DNA from 2 places in the Paenibacillus sp. PK3_47 genome. Region 2 is predicted to be linked to the other one. Evidence: riboswitches for the same ligand, from Rfam matches in the RefSeq annotation. Region 2 holds a riboswitch; the other holds the start of a gene.
The links. A riboswitch is a leader RNA that binds a small molecule or an ion and turns the genes downstream of it on or off. The one in region 2 is predicted to bind cyclic di-GMP.
Positions count from the first base shown of each region.

Region 1: another riboswitch for cyclic di-GMP. It lies ahead of C2I18_RS15265 (transglutaminase-like domain-containing protein); the one in region 2 lies ahead of C2I18_RS02355 (methyl-accepting chemotaxis protein).

Region 1 covers NZ_CP026029.1:3,416,351-3,421,717, forward strand. The annotation lists gene C2I18_RS15250 (glycosyltransferase family 2 protein) at 1-890, shown strand, start outside; gene C2I18_RS15255 (GtrA family protein) at 877-1,281, shown strand; gene C2I18_RS15260 (class D sortase) at 1,331-1,996, shown strand; cyclic di-GMP riboswitch class I at 2,119-2,199, shown strand; cyclic di-GMP riboswitch class I at 2,275-2,355, shown strand; gene C2I18_RS15265 (transglutaminase-like domain-containing protein) at 2,370-3,179, shown strand; rRNA gene C2I18_RS15270 (16S ribosomal RNA) at 3,544-5,101, shown strand.
Region 2 covers NZ_CP026029.1:489,237-494,603, reverse strand. The annotation lists gene C2I18_RS02365 (S-layer homology domain-containing protein) at 1-994, opposite strand, end outside; partial or broken gene C2I18_RS29770 (S-layer homology domain-containing protein) at 1,109-1,288, opposite strand; gene C2I18_RS02360 (hypothetical protein) at 1,805-2,230, opposite strand; cyclic di-GMP riboswitch class I at 2,397-2,483, shown strand; gene C2I18_RS02355 (methyl-accepting chemotaxis protein) at 2,607-4,244, shown strand; gene C2I18_RS02350 (hypothetical protein) at 4,549-4,980, opposite strand; gene C2I18_RS02345 (sigma-70 family RNA polymerase sigma factor) at 5,152-5,367, shown strand, end outside.

The DNA of each region.
Region 1 (5,367 bases), 2.9 Mb from region 2:
GCGGTGACGCCTACGAGCTGGTTTTTGTCAATGACGGAAGCCGGGACCGTACCGCGGAGATTATGCGTGATATCAGCAGCCGGGACGGGCAGGTCAAGCTGATTGATTTCTCCCGCAACTTCGGGCATCAGATCGCGATTACGGCCGGAATGGATTATGCTGAAGGCGATGCGGTCGTCGTGATTGATGCCGATCTTCAGGATCCTCCGGAAGTGATTCTGCAAATGATCGCCAAATGGAAAGAAGGCTACGACGTCGTTTACGGCAAACGGCTGAAGCGGCACGGGGAGACTATATTCAAAAAAGTTACCGCCAAGCTGTTTTACCGCCTGCTGAGCAGTATGACCAGTGTGGAAATTCCTACAGATACGGGAGACTTCCGGCTGATTGACCAGAAAGTCTGCGCGGTGCTGCGCGGGCTTAAAGAGAAGAACCGTTATGTCAGAGGTCTGGTGAGCTGGGTTGGCTTTAAGCAGACGATGGTGGAATATGTACGGGAGGAGCGTTTTGCCGGGGAGACCAAATATCCGCTAAAAAAAATGATCCGCTTTGCGCTCGACGGCATCACTTCCTTTTCGCATAAGCCATTGAAGATTGCCACTTATGTGGGCTTTTTCCTCTCCTTCTCCAGCTTCTTATATTTGTTCTTTGTAGTGTTCCAAAAGCTGTTCACCTCCTGGACCGTCCCAGGCTGGACTTCTATAGTAGGTGTCAATCTGCTGTTTAACGGAATCGTGCTGATGCTGCTCGGCGTCATCGGGGAGTATATCGGACGGATTTATGATGAATCGAAAGACAGACCGCTCTATATTGTCCGTGAAACCAGAGGGTACCGTGAAGGGGAGCCGGAGAGCATACAGCGGAGAGGCAGTGAATATGAAAGATCATAAGCTCCGCTCGGATGTTATCCAGTTTCTGAAATTCAATGCCGTAGGCCTGCTGAACACGCTTGTGGATTTTGCGGTATTCACACTATTGCATTCATTAGGTATGTTTAATACACCCGCACAGATCATTTCCTACAGCGCCGGGACAGCCAACAGCTTCATATGGAACAAGAAGGTGACGTTCCGGGATCGTAACAAGGGGAACACAGCAGGCTTTGACCGGATGCAGCTGATCAGGTTTATCATACTGAATCTTATTGTGCTGGGCATCTCGGTACTGCTTATTCATGTGCTTACGGACAGCTTTGGCATTCAGGTGCTCGCGGCAAAAGTGCTGGTTACGTTCGTCACTGTGATCATTAATTTTTTTGGCAGCCGTAAATGGGTATTCTAAAGGTATAGGTGAGAGCGGCAGGAGCTGCAGCTTCTATAACTGACAGGAGGTGATTGTCTTGCGCAAGTTTTCGTATTTGATCATTCTTGCGGGGATTCTGCTTATTCTTTATCCTACAGCAAATGAGTGGTATAACGACAGACAGCAGGAAAAACTGCTGAAAGAAGCGGAAATGGCCTACAGTGAACCCGCGCCTTCCACTACACCCGAGCCTGAGCTTACAAAAAGGTATGCGGAGGTCACTCAACTGCTTGCGGAAGAATCGGCCTCTGAAGAGGAAGTACAGCCGGTTAAGCAGGCCGAGCCAGAGGTTCAGGTCGGAGGGAAGGTCACTGCAATTATTGCAATTGATAAAATTGATCTGAAGCTGCCTGTGCTGGAAGGGGCCACGAAGGCCAATATGAAGCATGCTGCCGCGCATATGACAGAAACAGCGCCGCTCGGGGAGATTGGCAATGCGGCAATAGCCGCCCACAGATCACGAACCGCCGGAAGGCTGTTCAACAGGCTGGATGAGGTTGCGATTGGGGATATGATTTCGGTGAAGACGGCAGGTGCGGACTACCAGTACGAGGTATATGATATTTCTATTGTAGAGCCTACTGATATCTCTGTGCTGGACGGGAATAACCAAGACAAAATTCTTACCCTGATTACATGCGATCCGCTGGTGGATCCTACACACCGCCTGATCATCCATGCCAAATTATCATAAAAATTGAGCAAATATGACAAACCTATGAAAAACGTTAAAATTTTAATAAAAAAATGGTAAATCTATGGATTCGGGTATTGATAATAGAAATATATATGCTAGTATATAACTATAAAAGCTAAACACGATAACGGCAAACCTATCGAAAGGTAGGGACGCAAAGCTACAGGGCCTTCCCGTAAGGATGGCAGCCAGCTACCGAATGAAGAGGCTTTTTTTGTTTGTTCTAAGGCAGAATCTATTAATCTTTCAATAGATTTCCTGGACAGATAAAGCTTATACGATAACGGCAAACCTGTCGAAAGACAGGGACGCAAAGCTAAAGGGCCTTCCCGTAAGGATGGCAGCCAGCTACCGAAAGGAGTTTTATCAGTTGAAAAAGATTTATTTTATGCTGTTAACTTTATTTGTTGTGGTGACTTCCGTTCAGGTTAATACAGCTCAGGCAGCAAGTGTTGATTCCGGCTGGTTAAATACATCGAAATTAAATCAAGGCGTAGTGGCAGTTTCTTATGATGTTCCTAAGGACAAGCGTATCAAGGTCATGATCAGCAAGGGTGACAAGAGCTACACTTACAACCTGTATGCCTCCAAGCCTACCGAGACGTTCCCGCTTCAACAAGGTAATGGGACTTACAAGATCTCCGTACTTGAGAATACAACAGGCAACAAATACAAAGTGATCTCCAGCGAATCCGTGAATCTTAGTCTCAGCAATGCCAACTCCGTATACTTGAGTTCGGTACAGAATGTGAAATGGAACGCTTCCGATGCGGCAGTCCTCAAAGCAAAACAGCTTACACAAGGCAAGACAACTGATGAAGCTAAGGTAAAAGCAATCTATAACTATATCGTTTCTAATGTGAAATACGACTATAAACTGGCCGCTAATGTACCTGCCGACTATATTCCGAACAACAACAACACACTGACTACCCAAAAAGGAATTTGCTACGATTATGCATCCCTGTTTGCTACAATGCTGCGCAGCGAAGGAATTCCAACCAAGCTGGTCATGGGCAAGACAAGTTATGTTGCTGAGTACCATGCATGGAATGAAGTCTTTCTTAATGGCAAATGGATTACTGTAGACACTACTGTTGATGCTGGTCTGGGTAAGAACAATAAGGATGCTGGTCTTGTCAAAGTGGCAAGCAAATATGCAGCTGCTAAAGTATACTAAGGGTAGCCTTTTATATAGTTTGAATAGCGGGATGAACTGCTTAAATATTAAGCAGTTCATCTTTTTTTGATTTAGGGTTGCTTTTTTGTCGTAAGATGGGGTATTATAACTAAGCGTTGTTAAAGGCGTGCAGCTGAATACGAAATGAACTGAAAAATTCGTTTCAAAAAAAGCTTGCGTTTCTAAAACAAACGTGATATATTATAAGAGTTGCTGCTGACGATGTAATCGACAGTGACAACGAGCTTGATCTTTGAAAACTGAACAACGAGTGAGTACCTGGAAATCACTTCGGTGAGATCCAAAAATGAGAATGCAAATTCTCGTCAGATGTTTCAAAATGAGCTATCGCTCTTTTCAATACTAATTGGAGAGTTTGATCCTGGCTCAGGACGAACGCTGGCGGCGTGCCTAATACATGCAAGTCGAGCGGAGTTAATTTGAAAGCTTGCTTTCAAATTAATTTAGCGGCGGACGGGTGAGTAACACGTAGGCAACCTGCCCCATAGCCTGGGATAACTACCGGAAACGGTAGCTAATACCGGATAATTTCTTTTTTCTCCTGAAAGAAGAATGAAAGACGGAGCAATCTGTCACTACGGGATGGGCCTGCGGCGCATTAGCTAGTTGGTGAGGTAACGGCTCACCAAGGCGACGATGCGTAGCCGACCTGAGAGGGTGAACGGCCACACTGGGACTGAGACACGGCCCAGACTCCTACGGGAGGCAGCAGTAGGGAATCTTCCGCAATGGGCGAAAGCCTGACGGAGCAACGCCGCGTGAGTGATGAAGGTTTTCGGATCGTAAAGCTCTGTTGCCAGGGAAGAACGTCCGGTAGAGTAACTGCTATCGGAGTGACGGTACCTGAGAAGAAAGCCCCGGCTAACTACGTGCCAGCAGCCGCGGTAATACGTAGGGGGCAAGCGTTGTCCGGAATTATTGGGCGTAAAGCGCGCGCAGGCGGCGATTTAAGTCTGGTGTTTAAACCTTGGGCTCAACCTGGGGTCGCACTGGAAACTGGATCGCTTGAGTACAGAAGAGGAAAGTGGAATTCCACGTGTAGCGGTGAAATGCGTAGAGATGTGGAGGAACACCAGTGGCGAAGGCGACTTTCTGGGCTGTAACTGACGCTGAGGCGCGAAAGCGTGGGGAGCAAACAGGATTAGATACCCTGGTAGTCCACGCCGTAAACGATGAGTGCTAGGTGTTAGGGGTTTCGATACCCTTGGTGCCGAAGTTAACACAGTAAGCACTCCGCCTGGGGAGTACGGTCGCAAGACTGAAACTCAAAGGAATTGACGGGGACCCGCACAAGCAGTGGAGTATGTGGTTTAATTCGAAGCAACGCGAAGAACCTTACCAGGTCTTGACATCCCTCTGAATCCTCTAGAGATAGAGGCGGCCTTCGGGACAGAGGAGACAGGTGGTGCATGGTTGTCGTCAGCTCGTGTCGTGAGATGTTGGGTTAAGTCCCGCAACGAGCGCAACCCTTGACTTTAGTTGCCAGCAGGTCGTGCTGGGCACTCTAGAGTGACTGCCGGTGACAAACCGGAGGAAGGTGGGGATGACGTCAAATCATCATGCCCCTTATGACCTGGGCTACACACGTACTACAATGGCCGGTACAACGGGAAGCGAAGCCGCGAGGTGGAGCCAATCCCAGCAAAGCCGGTCTCAGTTCGGATTGCAGGCTGCAACTCGCCTGCATGAAGTCGGAATTGCTAGTAATCGCGGATCAGCATGCCGCGGTGAATACGTTCCCGGGTCTTGTACACACCGCCCGTCACACCACGAGAGTTTACAACACCCGAAGTCGGTGAGGTAACCCGCAAGGGGGCCAGCCGCCGAAGGTGGGGTAGATGATTGGGGTGAAGTCGTAACAAGGTAGCCGTATCGGAAGGTGCGGCTGGATCACCTCCTTTCTATGGAGAATCGTTTCCTGCAACGGAAACATTCAAATCTTAAATCTAACCGGTCGGTTAGTTGCTCACTCGTTGCTCAGTTTTGAGAGTTTAAGCTCTCAAAGGCATATCTTTTCCAAAACTTGCTTGTAGTCAAGAGGTTTTGAAATATGATATGATCTTCTTCCGGGGTTAAATCCGGAACACTTGATCCTTGAAAACTGGATACCGAAACGAATTTGCGTTTTAGAACATTCCTTTAAGCTGAACTTGTGTAAACAAGTGAA
Region 2 (5,367 bases):
AAACGATGTAATAGGTCCGCTCCAGTCCGAACTCAAGATACACACTGCGTTGATCATCTTGACTATATAAATAATCCTGACTGGTTAAGACCTGATCAATATAAGCCGGGTTATCAGTTGTATCCGTTTCGTAAGTATTTACCGAGTAATAATACGCCTGGTTTCCTGGTTGTCCAAAGACCTCTGTAACATCGAACTGGACATAATATACATCTTCCCCAACCGATACTTTGGAGGCAGTCACACCTTCAGTTATTTCAGCAAATTGCGCTGACTTGGTGGACCTGATAAGCTTCCCGTCGATCTTCTGTTTGTAATAGCCTACCGGCTGGTTATTGGCATTATAAAAGACCTGTGTAATATACGGGTCCGTAATTCCCTCTAATTCAAACTCATATATTGGATAGTTTAAGACTCTGGAAGTAAAACCAAAAGGCTCATAACGAAAATCCCCGCTTAATAACTGCTCAACGGGAATTGAACCATTCGTAAGGTATTGATTAAAATGATCGAACTGTGCAGCGGTCTCATCCGGTACCAGTGTAAGATCTATATTCAAATTAACCGAGTTAGCCATAAAAATCTCTTCATTGACACCAATTCTGACTCCATCTACAAAAGGAATAGCTAAGGGTGCAGGCGTTGCTGCTGGTGTCGGTGTTGCCGCCGGTGCAGGATCTGCTGCGCTCCCGCCGCCTGTACCACCGCCGCCACCGCCTGTTCCGCCACCACCCACCGCAGCGGTTGTCGCTGTAGGCGAAGGTGCCGGTGCCGTGCTGGCAGCCGGTGTTGCTGCAGATTGTGGAGTTTCTTCTGCAGCGCCGCCTGCTTTTAATGCCGAGGATGCATCGATGAGTGACAGGGACTCTGCACGGGTTAAAGCCTGCACGGGTGCAAAAGTGCCGTTCGGATATCCTTTGAGTATTCCTGCATTTACAGCTGCGGCCACGCTTCCTTTACTCCATGAGGCAATTTGTCCGGCATCGCTGAACATTTTTAAAACTTCAAAACTTCCGGGATCCAGCTTCAGCAGCTTAGAGATAACTACTGCCGCTTCCTGACGGTTAATCGGGGCATTGGGCCGTATTTCGTTGTTATAGCCCTGGATATAGCCGGCAGCTGCTGCTTTTGAAATCTCACTGTATGCCCAGCTTGCGGGTGGTACATCCGAGAAGTTCAGTGCAGCCGTTTCTGTGAAATGAAAGGAGCGGTTAACCAGGGTAAAGAATTCTGCTCTGGTTATTGATTGATTGGGTTTCACCGAGCCGTCCTCAAAACCTTTTAGCATTCCGCTGTCCAGCCAGCTCTGAATGGTTTTTTGTGCCCAGTGCCCTTCGTAATCCTTAGTACTTGTTGCCTGAGCCGCCGCTGTCCCGGCTGAACCCAAAAGCATGCTGATTCCGAGTATTCCTGTCCATAATCCATTTAACTTCCTGCCCATCGATCGTTCCCCCTGAGTTATGTATGTTCCTTAACGAATGCTTTTGCAGCATGCCTTTCTTTCCAGCTGTCTCTGATGTGAAAATCTTCTATTTGGCAGGAAACAAGTTCCATATTATCTCACCTATATGTAATAGTAAATCAGTTATTTTGAATAGGATTAAGAATCTTTGAAAAGTCAACAAACCGGTGAACAAACGACTATTTCCGTCTGCTAGAGGCGGGAAAACTCCGCTAAACTGTGCGGGAGTTGAGGCCTTGATACATGCCTATATTAAAAGACAGCTGAATCAGAACGATTCAACTGTCCATGTTTTTATACGAAGCTTATATTATCCGGCTGAATCCGTTCCTGCAAAAATCCTTAAATGACGCCCTCTCCTCCAATAGCAGTTGCAGTGAATGCTACGGGTCCAAAGAGATTTAAAGTCGAGGCGCTGCTATTTTCAATGATCAATTCATAGTTATGGACTCCAAGATAAGGACCATCAACCCACAGAACGTTAATCTGAATATCAGTAGTTGTAGGAAAGTTAAAAAAGGATCTATAAATGTCGACTCCGGCACGGCGGATGATTACAAAAAACGAGCTGTTAGCAGGTGCATTAATACTGAAACTACCATTTAACTCAACTCTGCTGGAGAAAGAGGCAGGATTAGCCGGGCTGATATCTACTTGCGCAGTAGCCAGACTTGCTCCAGCTCCAGGAATTCCCGCGATCGATGTAACAACAGCAAACGGATCCAGCGGGATTTTAGCCTGTGAACCATAACTGATAATTGTTGCCATTCAGCATCACTCCATTTCAAGGGTATACATTAATATATTGGAGAACGGCAACGGTAGATTGGACATACTTCCTGATGATTTTATACATTTATTCTTTTCTTAGCTTGAAATAATGCTTGTTATTACTCTATAATATCGAAATAGGATAAAAGTACTAAATTGAATATATTTTTAGGGGCAAAACCACTGAAAAGTGGTGACGCAAAGCTGTAGGGGCTAAAGTTCTCAGGAACCATGCCAGCCAGTTGCAAGCAGGGACCCCTTTGTTTATATTGGGGTTTTTTGTCATTTGTTTACATAATACATCAGGGGAGCTGCAACAATGAATTTAACTGTGAAGAAGAAGCTTTTAGGAGGATTTTCAGTAGTACTTATCTTGCTTGCATTTGTTACCTTGGTTACATTTATTCAATTCCGGACGGTAGACAGCAATTATTCCGAGGTAATTGAAGACCGGCTTCAAAGAATTTCCCTTATTAATGATATGATTGACTCTGCAAGGGACGAGCAGCTGGCTGTCCGTGCTTATCTGGTTTCCGGAGAAGACAGGCACCTGGACAAATTCAATCAGGAAAGGGAATTGTTTGATAAGAGTGCTAAAGAATTTTTAAATCTGGGCCTGCTGCCTGACGCAAGAGCTTTGGCTGAGGAACTCATATCAGCTGAAGTAGATTACAACTCTACAGCCCAGAAGATGATCAATTATAAAGGTCAGGGGAATGCACAAGGGTATGTGTACGTTATGCAAAGTGAAGAAATCCCCCTTACGGAGAGAATCGCACAGCTGGGGGAGGATTCGGTAGTTCTTCAGGAGCAGAATATGATTGACACCAGTGGTAACCTGTCACAGCAAACCAACAGAACTACCAATTTCATTCTTCTGATTAGTATATCGGCTATAATTTTTGGCCTTGTCGTCGCGGTTGTGATCAGCTTAATCATCTCCAATCCGGTTAAAGCTGTTGCCAAGGCTGCAAAGGAAATTGCCGCAGGGAACCTTGCCGTAGAAGATATTCATGTGAAAAATAAGGATGAAATCGGTGAACTGGCAGCATCCTTCAACCAGATGGCCGGTAACCTGAGAGATTTAATCAGTCAAGCCAGCTTAACGGCAGAACATGTAGCTTCTTCTGCTGAGGAGCTGATGGCAGGTGCTGTTGAGACCAACACGGTTACAGAACAGGTGGTAGCCTCCATTCAGGAGGTTGCAACAGGAACTGAAGTTCAGGGGAAAAATACTGCCGAGAGCGCAAACGCTGTCCGGGAGATGGCGACCGGTGTGCAGAGAGTTGCGGACACGACATCGCGGATTGCAGATTCTGCATCGGATACGGCAAAACAGGCTATGGAAGGAAGCCAGTATCTTGCCAAAGTTACCGGCCAGATGGATTCTATCTATAACTCGAATAACCAGACTCATGCTGTAATTAAGGAACTGAATGCACACTCCCAGCAAATTGGTGACATTATCAGCGTCATTACAGGGATTGCGCAGCAGACAAATCTGCTGGCACTGAATGCAGCGATTGAATCCGCGCGTGCCGGTGAGCATGGCCGGGGCTTTGCCGTTGTCGCCGACGAGGTAAGGAAGCTGGCTGAGCAATCGAGAGTGTCGGCAGAGCAAATCTCGGAGCTGATTACACATATCCAGAACGCAACCAGCCAAGTGGTTGGAATGATGGATGCGGGTACCCGGGAAGTATCGGAAGGCATGCAGCTCGTTAAGGAAACTGCCCGGACGTTTGATACCATTATCGGATCCATTGAACAGGTAAGCTCAGAAATCCAGGACGTATCCGCCATCGGCGAGCAAATGTCAGCCGGGGTAGAGCAGGTAAGTGCATCGATCGATGAGGTCGAGAGCATTTCCCGGATTTCTGCCGCTAACATCAACGAAATTGCTTCCGCTTCGGAAGAGCAACTGGCTTCCATGCAGGAAGTGAACGCAGCCGCTTCTTCACTCGCCAGCGCAGCAGAGGATCTGAGAGCTATGATCGGGAAGTTTAAAATATAAGCGGCTGCCTTGTGAGCTGCATTAGTATACGGTAGTTTGTTTGAAGAAGACGTGTACCGGACTTGATCGCTGTAAACGATTAGTCTGGTGCACGTTTTTTTGCGGGTAAGAAGACAACAGATTTTATTTACTATTTAGGTATGAGTCACGCCGCAGGTGATCATGCGGAATTGTTAATCCCCTCCCGCCAATAGCAGGAACTCTATCAACACGAGCTTTTCCCGCCATCCGTGAGAGGGGATCATCTTCACCAATTACTATTTATAATATGACTTGCAATTTCACTACGCTGCCCAAACAGACGTTAACCCCCGATAGCAAGCGCGCTGAAAATAACCGGACCGACGACAACCACTTGCGAGTCTGCATCCTGATTTTCGACAATCAGCTGGTAGTTCTGTACGCCTGCCGGTACGTTGATATCCACCATGTGCAGGCTGATGATACCATCATCATTAAATTCTTCTTCATATTCTGCGAGGGCATAGAAAATTTCACTTCCGGCACGCCAGATGCGGATCAGGATGTTGGGGAATTCGCCGAGAACGGGGATATCCACACCAATGGTAGCTTTTAATTCTACTTTATTCGGATAGTGTGCCGGATCGGCAGGATCAATATATACTGCTACTGCTGCGATTTCTCTGCCTGCGGGCGAGATTGGAACCGGAAGGTTTACCCCATTTGTAATAGGTGTTACTACGCTCGCATTATAGTCCAGAATTGTTTTAGCCATTTGACATTCAGCTCCTTTCTGTTTGATGCTATATACTTTGTTCCTGCTGAAGGAAGGCCTGTACTATAGACTTAAGGAATTTGCTTGTTTTGAGCTTATTAGATTTAATCAGGTAACCTTTCCGCCCCAACCCGGCACTTATAGTTAAGAACATGTGAAAAGAGGCCCGGAATGGATATTCGGATCATTGAAGTTGCAGGACAGGGGAACTCAGAAGCGTTCGGGGAAATCATGCGGCACTACCGCGGAATGGCATTTGCTGTGGCGTATGACAAGCTGAATAATATCCAATTGGCAGAGGATGCGGTTCAGGAGGCTTTTATTGAGGCTTATATGAATCTGGCCAAGCTTAGGGAGGCGGCAGCATTCCCGGGTTGGTTCAAAACA